Regions from separate parts of the Aeromicrobium sp. WCS2018Hpa-31 genome, predicted to be linked through region 2. Evidence: predicted binding sites of a transcription regulator. Region 2 holds the regulator's gene; the other holds the start of a gene.

Region 1 (7,515 bases), on a different contig from region 2:
GAAGGAACGGACGCCCGGCGGCGAGACGCGCATCGAGGCAGCCACGACCGCGCTCGCCGACGTCGTCGCCTCGCTGCCGGAGGCGCAGCCGGTCGGCCTGCGGGTCTACGGCGCCGAGGTGTTCTCCCGCGACGAGCCCGGCGCCTGCGAGGACTCCCAGCTGGTGGTCCCGGTGGAGACGGGCAACCGCGACGACCTGCGCGCCGCGATCGACGACTACGAGCCCTACGGCGAGACGCCCATCGGGTATGCCCTCCAGCAGGCGGGACAGGACCTCGGCGACGAGGGCAGGCGCAGCATCGTCCTCGTCTCCGACGGCGAGCCGACGTGCGACCCCGACCCGTGCGAGGTGGCCGCGGAGCTCACCGAGGACGGCGTCGACGTCCGCATCGACGTCGTGGGGCTCGACGTGTCGGGGCCGGCACGTGACGCGCTGCAGTGCATCGCCCGCCAGGGCAACGGCTCGTACTACGACGTCGACTCCTCCGACGAGCTCTCGTCCAGCCTCGAGAAGCTGGCCACTCGCGCCTCGCGCGACTACACCGCGATCGGCACGCCGGTCGCCGGGACCGAGTCGGCAGTCGACGCACCCGAGGTACGGGCCGGGGACTGGGTGGACGCCCTTCCACCGTCGTCGACCCGCACCTACCGCGTGAGGCGGGAGATCGCCGACTCCACCATCCACGTCGGCGCGACCCTGCGCAGCGACACGCAGGCCGACGACGTGGTCAAGATCGAGCTGAGCACCACCGACGGCCAGGGCTGCGGAGGTGACGGCGTGACCGCCGAGCGCACCGAGGGCGCACTCCTGACGGCCTCGGCGATCGCCTCCGACACCTGCGCGAAGGCGACGTGCTCGTCTCCGTGTCGCGGCAGAACGGGGTCGCCGCCACTCCGCTCGAGCTGCGCGTGGTGGAGGAGCCGTCCTTGACCGACGCCGACTCGCTGCCGACGCCGGCCTCGCCCGTGACCTGGGAGGACCCGGCGTCCGGGACCGAGAGCGAGACCGTCGGCGGCGCGTCCTTCGACGACGCCCCCCTGCTGGAGCCGGGAACGTACACCGACACGATCGTCCCCGGCGAGGCCCTGACCTACCAGGTCGACGCGGAGTGGGGCCAGCAGGTCGTCGCGACGGTCGAGTACCCGAAGGCCTCGGGGCGTCTGGCGGAGGCGATCGGGAACCAGGGCCAGATCGGGACCGTCTCGATCGTCAATCCGGCCCGCGCTCGCGCCGGACTGGGAGCCCAGGCGTCCGGTGCGCCGTCGAACCAGTCGCTCGTCGGCGCCGAGGGCCAGACGCTCGGCAACAGCACCGCACCGATCGCCTACCTCAACCGCGAGGTCGGCGGGGCGAAGGGCGCGGCCGCGCTCGCCGGGCGCTACACGGTCGTGGTCGGGCTGGAGGACGATCCGGACGGCGAGGACTACCTGATCCCCGTGACCGTGCGCATCGGTCTCGTCGGTGAGCCGAACGGGGCCCCGCAGTACACCGAGGCGGCAGCCGACCCGGATGCCGCTCAGGGCTCGTCCGAGTCCACCGACGAGGGCAGCCGCGCGTTCCCGTGGATCCTCGGCACGGCGGCCGCCCTGGCGCTGGTGGCACTTGTCGCACTGGTCCTGCGGGCCCGGCGCGCCGGAGGATCGCCCGAGGGACCGCCGGGCGCCTAGCCCGGCTGCCGATCAGGTCGCCGGGCGGTCCACGCGGTCGACGAGCTCCCCCGGAGCCTGCACGCAGTACGACTCGACCAGCAGCTCGCGCAGCTCCGCCGGGTCGACCGCGTCATCGAGCACCAGTCCCACGACGTCGCCGCTGCGCCCGACACGGAAGTAGGGATGGCCGAGGTGCTCGAAGGCGGCAACCTCGTCCATCGGCGCCCGGAAGGTGACCCGCACGAGGCCGTCCTCACCCCCGAACAGGTGGGCGACGTTGTGTCCCCGCACCACCCATCGGGTCCCCGTCCAGGCTCGCTCGCGGCGCGTCTCGGGCAGGTCGGCGAGGACGGCGGCCACCTGCGCCAGCAACGCCTCGGGTACCGGTGCACGTGCCACGACCCAAGGGTTTCACGAGCCACCGACGTCCCGGTGGGAGCGTCGATCAGGGGTGACGACCCACAGCAGCACCACGAACGAGGGCACGAAGGCGAGCGGCCCGACCACGAGCTGGACGATCTCGGCCGAGAACTCACCGGACTCCCCGGTCTCGCCACCTCGCGTCGCGACCAGGGCGCCCACGGCGATCACCACCACCGCGAGCATGCCGAGGCGGGTCGTCCACCCCTTCGCGACGACGACGCCGGCCAAGGCGACCACGAGCAGCGTGACGCAGGCGGCGCGGACGAGCGGCAGTGCCACCTCCGTCGTCCACCCCGTCACGGTGCACGCGAGGGTCAGCCCGACCAGCACCAAGGGAATCGTCCACGACCTGTCCACGTCGCGAACCTAGTCGCCGAGAGGGGCGGCGGGACGACGAAGGGCCCCGGCCGGCGAACCGGTCGGGGCCCTCGTCAGAGGTGGTGCGGGTGGGGGCTCAGGTCTCGATACGCCGTCCGCGGCACGCTCGCAGAGCTCGCGTGGCCACCGACGTCTACTCGACCTGGACTCGCAGAGCGAGTCTCAGAAGCCCATGCCGCCCATGTCGCCCATGTCCGGCGCGCCGCCACCGGCGGCAGCCGGCTCCGGCTTGTCGGCCACGACGGCCTCGGTGGTGAGGAACAGCGCCGCGATGGATGCGGCGTTCTGCAGCGCGGAGCGCGTGACCTTGGCCGGGTCGATGATGCCCGCGGCGATGAGGTCGACGTACTCGCCCGTGGCGGCGTTCAGGCCGTGACCGGCGTCGAGGCCGGCGACCTTCTCCGCCACGACGCCGCCCTCGAGGCCGGCGTTGATCGCGATCTGCTTCAGCGGGGCCGAGGCAGCGGTGCGCACGATGTTGGCACCCGTGGCCTCGTCACCCTCGAGCTCGAGCTTCTCGAACGCGGCCTTGGTGGCCTGGACGAGCGCCACGCCACCACCGGCGACGATGCCCTCCTCGACGGCCGCCTTGGCGTTGCGCACGGCGTCCTCGATGCGGTGCTTGCGCTCCTTGAGCTCGACCTCCGTGGCCGCGCCGACCTTGATGACGGCCACGCCGCCGGCCAGCTTCGCGAGGCGCTCCTGGAGCTTCTCGCGGTCGTAGTCGGAGTCGCTGTTCTCGATCTCGGCGCGGATCTGGTTGACCCGTCCGGCGATCTGGTCCTGCGAGCCGCCACCCTCGACGATCGTGGTCTCGTCCTTGGTCGTGACGACCTTGCGGGCCGTGCCGAGCAGCGAGATGTCGGCGTTCTCGAGCTTGAGGCCGACCTCCTCGCTGATGACCTCGCCACCGGTGAGGATGGCGATGTCGGCCAGCATGGCCTTGCGGCGGTCACCGAAGCCGGGGGCCTTGATGGCGACCGACTTGAAGGTGCCGCGCATCTTGTTGACGATCAGGGTGGCCAGGGCCTCGCCCTCGACGTCCTCGGCGATGATCGCGAGCGGCTTGCCCGACTGCATGACCTTCTCGAGCACCGGGACGAAGTCCTTGACCGAGCTGATCTTGCTGTTGACGATGAGGATGTAGGGGTCCTCGAGGACCGTCTCCATGCGCTCGGGGTCGGTGACGAAGTAGCCCGACAGGTGACCCTTGTCGAAGCGCATGCCCTCGGTGAGCTCGAGGTCGAGGCCGAACGTGTTCGACTCCTCGACCGTGATGACGCCCTCCTTGCCGACCTTGTCCATGGCCTCGGCGATGATCTCGCCGACCGTGGGGTCAGCGGCCGAGATGGACGCGGTGGAGGCGATCTGCTCCTTGGTCTCGACGTCCTTGGCCATGCTCAGCAGCTGGCTGCTGATGGCCTCGACGGCGGCCTCGATGCCCTTCTTCAGGCCCATCGGGTTGGCGCCGGCGGCCACGTTGCGCAGACCCTCGCGCACGAGCGCCTGGGCCAGCACGGTGGCCGTGGTGGTGCCGTCACCGGCGACGTCGTCGGTCTTCTTGGCGACCTCCTTGACGAGCTCGGCGCCGATCTTCTCGTAGGGGTCCTCGAGCTCGATCTCCTTGGCGATGGAGACACCGTCGTTGGTGATCGTGGGCGCGCCCCACTTCTTCTCGAGCACGACGTTGCGACCCTTGGGGCCGAGCGTCACCTTGACTGCGTCGGCAAGCTGGTTCATGCCGCGCTCGAGGCCGCGACGGGCCTCTTCGTTGAACGCAATGGTCTTGGCCATGTGGAACTCTCCGGTTCGACGTGGTGGGTGTGACCGGTCGGTGCCCGCGACGGACGAGCCCTGCGCCGCGGCGAACCCTTCCCGCTGCGGCCGTGACCCTCACCGGGCCGGTCTGATGTCTAGCACTCTCACTATAGGAGTGCTAACCAACGGCTGGCAATCGGGTCCCGAGAGTGCCAGTCCGCCCCGCGGGACGACCTGTCAGTCCTCGTCGCCGATGACGAGGCGGGGGAGGCGGTCGCGCCAGGGCCGGCCGCGGGTCTCACCGGGAATGGGATCGGCGGCGGGCACGGGGACCGGCACGGGCGGGACTGGGGCGACGGGGTCGGCGGCCTCGTGCTCGGCGGCCTCGGCCAGCCGGTCCTTCCGCGCGATCCACAGGACCGTCGCGACGATCACCACGACCGGGATGAACGCGGGGATGGCCAGCACGGCCACCGGGTGCGTCGTCAGCACCTCTCCCGCGACCGTCGGCTCCATCCGTCGACCCTAGACCGAGAAGAGCAGGTAGATGCCGGTGAACGTGTAGCCGACCATGAGCACGAGCATGGCGAGCTGGCCGGTGAGCCGGTGCGCACGCGGCAGCAGCGCGAGCGCCCGGTCGTGCGCCGCGACGACGGCCACCACGTGCCCGGCCACCACGAACCCGACCTTGTAGACGGCCAGCACGTCCGGGTGCTCGGACAGGAAGTACGAGACCTCCAGCCCGTTGCCGACCCCCAGCAGCTGGAGCAGGTCGATCGCCGCGGCCTGGCCGCGCTCGAGCAGGTAGGTCAGGTAGTGGGCGAAGATGTACCCCACGACGATCGGCACCAGCGAGTGCGCCATGAGTCCGGGCAGCGCCCGGCGCTGGCGTGGCGTGACCCCGCCCGTGGCCACCGACGCCGCGACGAACGCCACGCCGACGACGACGCAGAACAACAGCAGCACCAGCGACGTCGTGAGCGTGGAGTGCGAGCCCGACTGCCAACGCTCGGACGCCGAGAAGCTGTCGAAGGCCGTGGACCCCAGCAGCACCGCGATCGCGGCCACCAGGCCGGGCGCGACGGGCAGCAGCGGCAGCGAGCGCAACGGGTCGTGCGGGTCGAACCTGCGGTCGCGCACCAGCGGGGCGAGGCGCGCCACGAAGGCGCTGTAGACGTCGAAGGGGTCGGCGCGGTCGAACCAGCGCGGGCCGAACAGCACACCGCCCAGCACCGTGACGCCCACGTAGGCGGCCACCCAGGTGCGCACCGTGGTCACGTCGCCGGCGTCGGGCGAGACCAGCTCGAGCCACACGAAGGCGAACAGCCCCACCGCCGCCGGCCAGTAGCCCCAGACGTCGCGGTAGGCCACGAAGCCCTCCGGACGACCGGTGGCGCGACCCACCAGCCACTGCAGCGATCGCCACGGCGACAGGTCCTTCCACACGTGCCCGGCCAGCAGTCCCAACGGCACCAGCCCCACCCACACGAGGATGTAGAAGGCGGCGATGCCCGGGTTGGTCGCGTCGTCCGGCCCCAGGAACAGGGCACCCAGGAACCAGGCGGCGAGCAGCGCACCCAGCACCGCGAGCCACGGCCGCCGCGACGGCTCTGCCCTCTTCGCCGCCCCCCGCCCGGCACCCCCGCCAGGGCTCCCCGCCACCCCCGGCCCGGCACCCCCGCCGGAGCTTTCCGCCGCCCCCGGCCCGGCGGTGGCAGGAGCGGCCTGGAGGCGCGGCTCCTTCCACGCGAACGCCAGCACGGCGAAGGAGATGGTGAGCGCCCACGACGCACCGACGATCGCGTACAGGAACGGGATCGGCAGGTCCGTCGAGCCGCCGACGCCGTGCATCGGCAGCGGCAGCACGGCTCCCACGAACGGATCGAGCACGGGTCAGGGCCGGACGACGAGCTGCACGATCACGGCGTGGGTGGCGTGCGACTCCACCGCCACCTGGCCGGGGCGGTCGATCGTGAACGTCCTCGACGTCTCGTCACCGGCCTCCAGATCGATGCTCACCTCCGGGTCGGAGTGCACGTGCACCTCGTCGGCCACCTCGGCCGTGACGTTCAGCGTGATCGGCTCCCCGACCTTCACCTCCACCCGCTCGCCCTGCGGCGTCGGGCCGTCGGCGGACAGGGTGACGTCGACGACCACGCCAGGATCGGCACTCGCGTCGGCACTCTCCTCGGCCGACGGCGACGCGCTCGCGCTGCTCGGGGCAGCACTGGGGGCGTCCGTGCCCGGGTCCGGGTCGCCGCACCCGGCGAGCAGCAGCCCGGCAGCCACGGTCGTCACCAGGGCGGCGGTCAGCCGCGCGGTCGGAGTCGTCCTCATGTCGGGTTCCTCTCCTCCCCGTCGTCGGGGGTCTCGCCGGCGTCGGGCTCGAAGGCCCGGTCGATCAGGTCTCGTTCGCGCTGCTCGTCCTGGCGGTCCTTGCGGGCGATGTAGAGCACCACCCCCACGACCACGATCGCCGGCACGAAGGCCGGGATCGCGACGAGGGCGGCGTGGTGCGCCCACAGCACCTCGCCGTGGGCGACCCCGAGGACCGCCGGGTCGGGGGTCACGCCGTCCCGGCTCCGCTCCCCTGGTCCAGGCCCGAGCCGCCGCCCGGGCCGTGCTCCAGCTCGTCGCGCCGACGACGACCCTCACGGGCGATGGCCCCGGAGACGCGCGCCACGGCCGCGCTGATGCCGGCCAGGATCGCGAGGCTGCAGATCAGGACCACGAGGTTCGCCACCCCCCACATCCACGGCGAGGTGTCGAGCTCGCGCTCACGCTGCAGGATCTCGATCTCCGGGACGAACTCGCGGGTCATCTGCGACTCGACCGGGACCTCCTCGGCCCCGAGCGCCTCGTCGGCCGGGAGGAAGATCGGCGCGGCGGTGAGCATGCGGCCGTCCTGAACGCGCAGCAGCGTCTTCCAGGTGCCGCCGATCGGCATGGGCTCGGTGGTCTCCCACGAGTCCGGGCCGGTGCGCCTCAGCGACTGCGTGACGACGCCAGCGCCGCCGCCCTGCCACGCGGTGATCTGCACCCACGTCGGGTTCTCGTCGACGAGGCCCTCGGTGGTGGTGACCTCGACCATGATCTCGGGCTGGGCCTCCGTGCCGACCTGCTGGACGGCGAACGTGGCCTCGGCGTTCTCGGGCACCGTGGCGTTGAGCCCGTTGCCGACGGCCACCGACGTGACGACGATCGACCCGACCACGATCGAGCGACCCACCCACCGGTTGCTCGGCAGGCGGCCGTCGAGGCCCATCGCGAACAGGGCACCGCACAGACCGGCGCCCAGAGCCACGG
Region 2 (7,515 bases):
GCTCGGCTCGGTGGGCATCCCGATGCCCGGCAGCGAGATCCGCATCGCCGAGGACGGCGAGGTCCTCGTCAAGGGCCCGCACGTCATGCAGGGCTACCACAACCTCGACTCCGAGAGCGCCTCGTCGCTCACCGAGGACGGGTGGCTGCACACCGGCGACGAGGGCCGGCTCGACGAGGACGGCTTCCTCTACATCACGGGCCGCAAGAAGGAGCTCTTCAAGACCTCCGGCGGCAAGTACGTGGCTCCGCCGCACATCGAGGGCATCTTCAAGGGCATCAGCTCGCTGACCAGCCAGATCGTGGTGCACGGCAACGAGCGAAACTTCTGCTCCGCGCTCATCACGCTCGATCCCGACGCGGTCGCCGAGTGGGCCACGGCGCATGGCATGGAGGGCAAGTCCTACTCCGAGGTCGTCTCCTCGCCGCAGATGCACGAGGTGATCTCCGGCCAGATCGACGAGCTCAACTCCAAGATCAACCGCTGGGAGACGATCAAGAAGTTCGCCATCCTGGACCACGACCTGTCGATCGAGTCCGGCGAGATCACGCCGAGCATGAAGGTCAAGCGCAACGTGGTGGAGTCGAACTACAAGCACATCCTGGACGGCTTCTACGCTTAGTCCATGACCTCGACCGAACGGCCCGCTCCCGACACCGGGGGCGGGCCGTTCGGCGTTTACGTCCACGTCCCGTTCTGCTCGGTCCGCTGCGGCTACTGCGACTTCAACACCTACACCGCCGACGAGCTCGGTGAGGGTGCCACCCGCGCGACGTACGCCTCCTCGGCCCTGCACGAGGTGCGCCGCATGGCCGACGCCGTCGGGCCCCGGCCGGTCGAGACGGTCTTCTTCGGGGGAGGCACCCCCACCCAGCTCCCCGCCGACGACCTCGTCGGCGTCCTCAGGTCGATCGACGAGCACCTCGGGCTGCGCCCGGGTGCCGAGGTGACCACGGAGGCCAACCCCGACAGCGTCACGCCGGCGTCGCTGGCACGCCTGCGCGAGGGCGGCTTCACCCGCATCTCCTTCGGGGTGCAGTCCGCCGTGCCGCACGTGCTCGCCACGCTGGACCGGACGCACGACCCCGCCCGTGTCCCCGACGCGGTGCGCTGGGCCCGGGAGGCCGGGTTCGAGCAGGTGAGCCTCGACCTCATCTACGGCACGCCGGGTGAGTCGATGGACGACTGGCGGACGAGCCTGGAGCAGGCGGTCTCCCTCGAGCCCGACCACGTCAGCGCCTACGCGCTCATCGTGGAGGACGGGACGGCCTTCGCGCGCAAGGTCCGGCGCGGCGAGGTGGTCATGCCCGACGACGACGAGACCGCCGACAAGTACCTGCTCGCCGACGCGACCCTCACCGCAGCGGGCCTGGGTTGGTACGAGCTGTCGAACTGGGCTCGCGACGAGGCCGCGCAGTGCCGCCACAACCTGCTGTACTGGCACGGCGCCGAGTGGTGGGGCGTGGGTCCGGGCGCGCACTCCTACGTCGACCGGCGGCGCTGGTGGAACGTCAAGCATCCTGCCGCCTACGCACAGCGACTGGCTGCGGGCGAGCCTGTCGAGGCCGACGGTGAGGACATCGACGCCCCCACGGCCGCCCTCGAACGGATCATGCTGGAGATCCGGCTGAGGTCCGGCCTGCCCGTGGCGGCGCTCGACCCCTCGGTGCGGGCGCAGGTGCCGGTGCTCGCCGCGCGCGGTCTGCTCGACGTCGTGGACGAGCGTCTCGTGCTCACCCTGGAGGGCCGCCTGCTCGCCGACGCCGTGGTCCGGGACCTCACGGACTAGGACGCCCGCCCCAGTCCGAAGGGACTTTCGTCATTCGGATGGCATGACCTAGGACACGGTCCTACGGTGCTCCTGGGAGCAAGGAACAAACTCGGGGGAGTTGGCGAGGGAGCAATGCGCATCGCGCATTGGCCAGCTCTGATCAGCATGCTGATCGGCATGGCCATCATCAGTGTGCCGACGTCTGCGGACGCGGCACCACGCACCGTGCTGTGCACGGGGTACAAGCAGTGCGCCGCCAAGGGGTACACCCACGGCGGCTACGCGTCGGTCCGGTCGCGGTCGTACTGGAACATGACGCCCGGTCGCAGCTGCACGAACTACGTCGCGTACCGACTCACCAAGAACCGACTGGTCGCGCGACCGCCCGGCACCGACGCCGCCCTCACGTGGGGCGCGGCCGCGCGAGCCGCCGGACTGCGGGTCAGCACGTCGGCACCACGCCGCGGCGACGTGGCCTGGTGGAAGGCCAACCGAGCACTCGCCGGCAAGAAGGGGCACGTCGCCGTCGTGGAGCGGGTCCGTGCGGACGGTTCCATCGTCGTCTCCGAGGACAACATGAACCGGACCTTCATGTGGCGCACCGTGCGACGAGGGTCGGGGTGGCCGTCCGGCTTCATCCGCTACCCCACGTCAGACGGGTCGCCGTCGGGCGTCCTGGAGTCGCTCGAGGCGACGGACGGCATGGTGGCGGTGCGCGGTGCGGCGAGCGAGCCCGACCGCTGGGGACGCCCGGTCGCCTACACGGTCGCGCTGGGGGCGCCGCTGGACCGGGCGCCGGCGGAGACCTTCACGTTCTCCTCCGCCTACTTCCGGTTCTCGTGGCGACGCACCGTCCAGGTGCGCGGCGAGCTGCGCGCCTACCTGTACGCCCACAACGCCTCCGGCACCAGGGGCAAGGACGTGCTGCTCGGCGTGGCCGACCTGGAGGTGCGGGACGACGGAACCACTCGGGGCGTCGCCGTGCCACGAGCGGACTGGCTCGACGACGTGGTCGCCCCGGTGCTCGGGCCGGTGGTCGGGCCGGGCTGACGGTCCCCGTCGGTGGGCCTCGGGAGACGCCGTGCCGCTCAGGGAGCGGTGACGAAGTCGATGAGCTCCTCGACCCGGCCCAGGAACTCCGGCTCCAGGTCGGTCCACGACCGGACGCGCGAGAGGATGTGCTGCCACGCGCGAGCGATGTCGGCCTGCTCGGCGTGCGGCCAGCCGAAGGCCGCGCAGATCCCACGCTTCCACTCGATGCTGCGCGGGACCACGGGCCAGGCGTCCACGCCGAGACGTCCCGGCTTCACGGCCTGCCACACGTCGACGTAGGGATGCCCGACGACGAGCACGTGGTCGCGGTCCGAGAGCCTCGCGGCGATGCGCGACTCCTTGGACCCCGGGACGAGGTGGTCGACGAGGATGCCGAGGCGACGGTCGGGACCGGGGTCGAAGTCGTCGACGACCCCGACGAGGTCGTCGACGCCGTGCAGCATCTCCACGGCCACGCCCTCCACCCGAAGGTCGTCGCCCCACACCTTCTCGACGAGCTCGGCGTCGTGCTTGCCCTCGACGAGGATCCGGCTGGGCAGGGCGACCCGTGCACGCTGTCCGGTGACCGCACGCGACCCGGACGCGGTGCGGGCCACGGCCTTGGGTGCCGCCGCGACCGGAGCGACGAGCACGACCGGCTTTCCCTCCAGGAGGAAGCCCGGTCCGAGCGGGAACGACTTGCGGCGCAGGTGGCGGTCCTCCAGCATCACCATGCCGAGGTCGCGCTCCACGCGGACGACCTCGCCGACCCACCCCGAGGTGACCTCCTCGACCACGATGCCGAGGTCGGCGGGGGCCTCGGTGGAGCGACCGCGCGGGGGAGCCTTCCAGTCGCCGGCCAGCACGTCCTGTCCGTAACGCCCCGGGTGCCTGGCCTCAGCCATGCAGCACCCCGAGCAGCGTCTGGTGGAAGTCCTCCAGGTCCTCGCGGGTGATGGGTCCGCTGCTGGTGAGGATGCGGGTCGACGGGCGGGTGAGCCCGACGGCGAGGTCCACGGCGGCCGGCCAGCTGGGCGTGACGGCCGACGGGACCGCGTCGAGCGGGGGAACGAGGTCGCCGAGCGCCACCACGTCGCCGTCGGGGACGACGAGCACCAGCTCGCCGCCCAGGGGGCCGTGGCCCAGGTGAACCACCTCGACGAACAGGTCGCCGAGGTCGGCGGCCCAGACCGAGCTGAGGGTGCCGCCGCGCGACTCGTGCATGAGGAAGGTGCCGTCGGAGAGGGTGACCCGACGAGGTCGGTAGGTGAGGGTACGCGTGGTGCCCGTGACCGAGACGACCTCTCCCTCGCTCCCGATTGCTCCCACCTCGTTAGACTGGCACTTGCCCTGGGTGAGTGCCAAAGCGCCACGCCGCGTCGTCGTGCCCCGTCTGCGCGCCCCGGGGCCGTCACGACCCAGCAGGCCCGATCAGCAGAGAGGAGACCGCCGTGCCGGAGGACCGAAGACTCGCCTCTGACGACCGTCGCCTCGAGGTGCTGCGCGCCATCGTCGAGGACTACGTCGAGACCCAGGAGCCCGTGGGCTCCCGGGCGCTCGTGGAGCGGCACCAGCTCGGTGTCTCGCCGGCGACCATCCGCAACGACATGGCGGCCCTGGAGGACGACGGCTACATCGCGCAGCCGCACACGAGCGCGGGCCGGGTGCCCACCGACAAGGGCTACCGGCTGTTCGTCGACCGGCTGTCCCAGGTGAAGGCGCTCTCGACGCCCGAGCGACGCGCCATCGAGACCTTCCTCGGGGGAGCGGTCGACGTCGACGACGTCGTGCAGCGCAGCGTCAAGGTGCTGGCCCAGCTGACCAACCAGGTCGCGATCGTGCAGTACCCGTCGCTGACCCGCTCCACCGTGCGCCACGTCGAGGTCGTCGCGCTCGAGCACGCACGCGTGCTGCTCGTGGTGATCACCAGCAGCGGCCGGGTGGAGCAGCGTGTCGTCGAGCTCGAGTCCACGCCGGGCGACGTGCTGCTGTCCGACGTGCGCTCCCGCATCATGACCGCCACCATCGGGCAGCGGCTGCCCGAGGCGTCGTTGCGCCTGGCCGAGGTGATCGGCACGTTCGCCGAGACCGACCGGCCTCTCGTCACGTCGGTGGTCACGACGCTCACGCACGTGTTCTCCGACGAGCGGTCCGACGAGCGCATCGCCGTGGGCGGCACCGCCAACCTGGCGCGCTTCGGCCGCGACTTCGACTCCTCGATCCGCCCCGTCCTCGAGGCGCTCGAGGAGCAGGTCGTGCTCCTGAAGCTCCTCGGCGAGGCGACCACCGACCCCACCGTGCGCATCGGCCTCGAGACCGGTAGCGAGGGACTGGCGGGCACCGCCGTCGTCTCCTCGGCGTACGGCACCCCCGAGCAGGCGCTCGCCACGTTGGGCACGCTCGGACCCACCCGCATGGACTATCCAGGAACCATGGCCGCCGTCGGCGCGGTCGCCCGCTACGTCGGGCGACAGCTGGCGGACGGCTGAACAGGACGAAGGACCAATGGCACAGGACTACTACGAGCTGCTGGGCGTGTCCCGGTCGGCGACGCCCGAGGAGCTCAAGAAGGCGTACCGCCGGCTCGCGCGCCAGCTGCACCCCGACGTGAACGACGCACCCGACGCGGCCGACCGCTTCAAGGAGGTCACGACCGCCTACGAGGTGCTCTCCGACCCGCAGAAGAAGTCGGTCTACGACCGCGGCGGCAACCCGCTCGGCGGCGGGGGCGGCGCGGGGGGCTTCGCCGGCGGCGGCTTCAGCTTCGACGACATCATGGACGCGTTCTTCGGCGGCGGGGGCAACACCCGCGGGCCGCGCTCGCGCGTCCAGCGTGGCCAGGACGCGTTGCTCCGCCTGCAGGTCGACCTCGCTGAGGCCGCGTTCGGCGTCACCCACGACATCAAGGTCGACACGGCGGTCGTGTGCACGCGCTGCGACGGCAGCGGTGCCGAGGACGACTCCGAGGCCGTCACCTGCGGCACGTGCCACGGGCACGGCGAGGTGCAGCACGTGCAGCGCACGCCGCTGGGCAGCGTCCGGACCGCCCGCCCGTGCCCGACCTGCCACGGCTTCGGCTCGGTCATCCCCGATCCGTGCCACGAGTGCAACGGCGACGGCCGGGTCCGGTCGCGTCGCTCGCTCACCGTCTCGATCCCTGCCGGCGTCGACCAGGGCACCCGCATCCAGCTGGCCGGCGAGGGCGAGGTCGGCCCCGGCGGAGGACCCCCCGGCGACCTCTACATCGAGGTCGAGGTGGCCCGTCACCCCGTCTTCACCCGCAAGGGCGACCAGCTGCGCTGCCAGGTCACCCTGCCGATGACCGCTGCGGCCCTCGGCACGCACGTCGACCTGCCGACGCTCGAGGCCGACCTGGCCGACCAGGACGGGCCCGACACCGTGGGCCTGGAGGTGCCTGCGGGCACCCAGTCCGGCGAGACCCTGACGCTGCGTGGCCAGGGCGTGCCGCGGCTGCGCGGCCCCGGTCGCGGCGACCTCGTGGTCGAGATGGTCGTCGAGACCCCGGACCGGCTCGACGACGAGCAGCGCGAGCTGCTCAAGCAGCTGGCCGAGCTGCGCGGCGAGGACCGTCCCGAGGCGCAGATGGGCTCGACGCACCGGCACGGCATGTTCGGGCGCATCAAGGACGCCTTCCGCTGAGGTGCGGTAGGAAGGAACCATGAGCCAAGACGACTGCCTGTTCTGCGCGATCGTCGCCGGTCGGGTACCCGCCGACGTGGTGGCCGAGGACGAGCACGCGCTCGCGTTCCGCGACATCAGCCCGCAGGCGCCCACCCACGTGCTGGTGATCCCGCGGGTCCACCAGCCCGACGTCGGCAGCCTCGCCGAGGCCGAGCCGGAGGCGGCGGTCGGGCTGCTGCGGCTCGCGCGTCGCGTGGCGCAGGAGGCGGGCGGCTCCTACCGACTCGTGTTCAACACCGGCGCCGACGCCCACCAGACCGTCTTCCACTGCCACGGGCACGTCCTCGCCGGCCGTGCCCTGGGCTGGCCCCCGGGCTGACGTCCCCGGGTCCCGGGGTCCTCGTCGGCCACGGGACGAGCCCGCGACGCCGGTCGTGGGTTGCGCGCGTGTCGCCTGCCCCCCGTACGATGGTGGGCAGACATGACTTCTGACTTGCCCGGGGACCAGCGACCCCACACCTTCACCGTCCCGACCAGCATCGACACCGTCGCCCTCTACGGTCCGGCCGACGCGTTCCTGCGCATCGTCGAGGACGCCTTCGACGCCACCGTGCACGCGCGCGGCAACGTCGTGACCGTCACCGGCGAGCCCGGCGAGGTGGCCCTCGTGGAGCGGCTGCTCGACGAGCTCGTCGCCATCGTGCGCACCGGCCAGGGCCTCACGGCCGAGACGGTCGAGCGCAGCATCTCGATGCTGCGCACCGAGACCCAGGAGCGCCCGGCCGAGGTGCTCAGCCTGAACATCCTGAGCAACCGTGGCCGAACCATCCGGCCCAAGACGCTCAACCAGAAGAAGTACGTCGACGCGATCGACAAGCACACGATCGTCTTCGGCATCGGCCCGGCCGGCACCGGCAAGACCTACCTCGCCATGGCCAAGGCCGTGCAGGCGCTGCAGGCCAAGGAGATCACCCGCATCATCCTCACGCGGCCCGCGGTCGAGGCGGGGGAGCGGCTGGGCTACCTGCCCGGCACGCTCAGCGAGAAGATCGACCCCTACCTGCGTCCGC

The links. The regulator HrcA, encoded in region 2, represses chaperone genes, less so after heat shock. The targets are predictions, from matches to a motif close to TTGGCACTCGNNNNNNNCGAGTGCCAA.
Region 1: groL (chaperonin GroEL) is a predicted target of HrcA. The motif match lies at 4,365-4,391, and genes of this name have one in related genera.

What each region holds. Positions count from the first base shown of each region.
Region 1 covers NZ_JAVTJF010000002.1:230,669-238,183, reverse strand. The annotation lists gene RQG84_RS03315 (VWA domain-containing protein) at 1-931, shown strand, start outside; gene RQG84_RS03310 (hypothetical protein) at 928-1,668, shown strand; gene RQG84_RS03305 (MmcQ/YjbR family DNA-binding protein) at 1,681-2,049, opposite strand; gene RQG84_RS03300 (hypothetical protein) at 2,062-2,403, opposite strand; gene groL (chaperonin GroEL) at 2,614-4,245, opposite strand; gene RQG84_RS03290 (hypothetical protein) at 4,447-4,725, opposite strand; gene RQG84_RS03285 (hypothetical protein) at 4,735-6,084, opposite strand; gene RQG84_RS03280 (hypothetical protein) at 6,103-6,546, opposite strand; gene RQG84_RS03275 (hypothetical protein) at 6,543-6,779, opposite strand; gene RQG84_RS03270 (hypothetical protein) at 6,776-7,515, opposite strand, start outside.
Region 2 covers NZ_JAVTJF010000004.1:293,717-301,231, reverse strand. The annotation lists gene RQG84_RS07185 (long-chain fatty acid--CoA ligase) at 1-622, shown strand, start outside; gene hemW (radical SAM family heme chaperone HemW) at 626-1,789, shown strand; gene RQG84_RS07175 (CHAP domain-containing protein) at 1,949-2,821, shown strand; gene RQG84_RS07170 (DUF3097 domain-containing protein) at 2,860-3,708, opposite strand; gene RQG84_RS07165 (hypothetical protein) at 3,701-4,132, opposite strand; gene hrcA (heat-inducible transcriptional repressor HrcA) at 4,255-5,292, shown strand; gene dnaJ (molecular chaperone DnaJ) at 5,309-6,463, shown strand; gene RQG84_RS07150 (histidine triad nucleotide-binding protein) at 6,483-6,824, shown strand; gene RQG84_RS07145 (PhoH family protein) at 6,927-7,515, shown strand, end outside.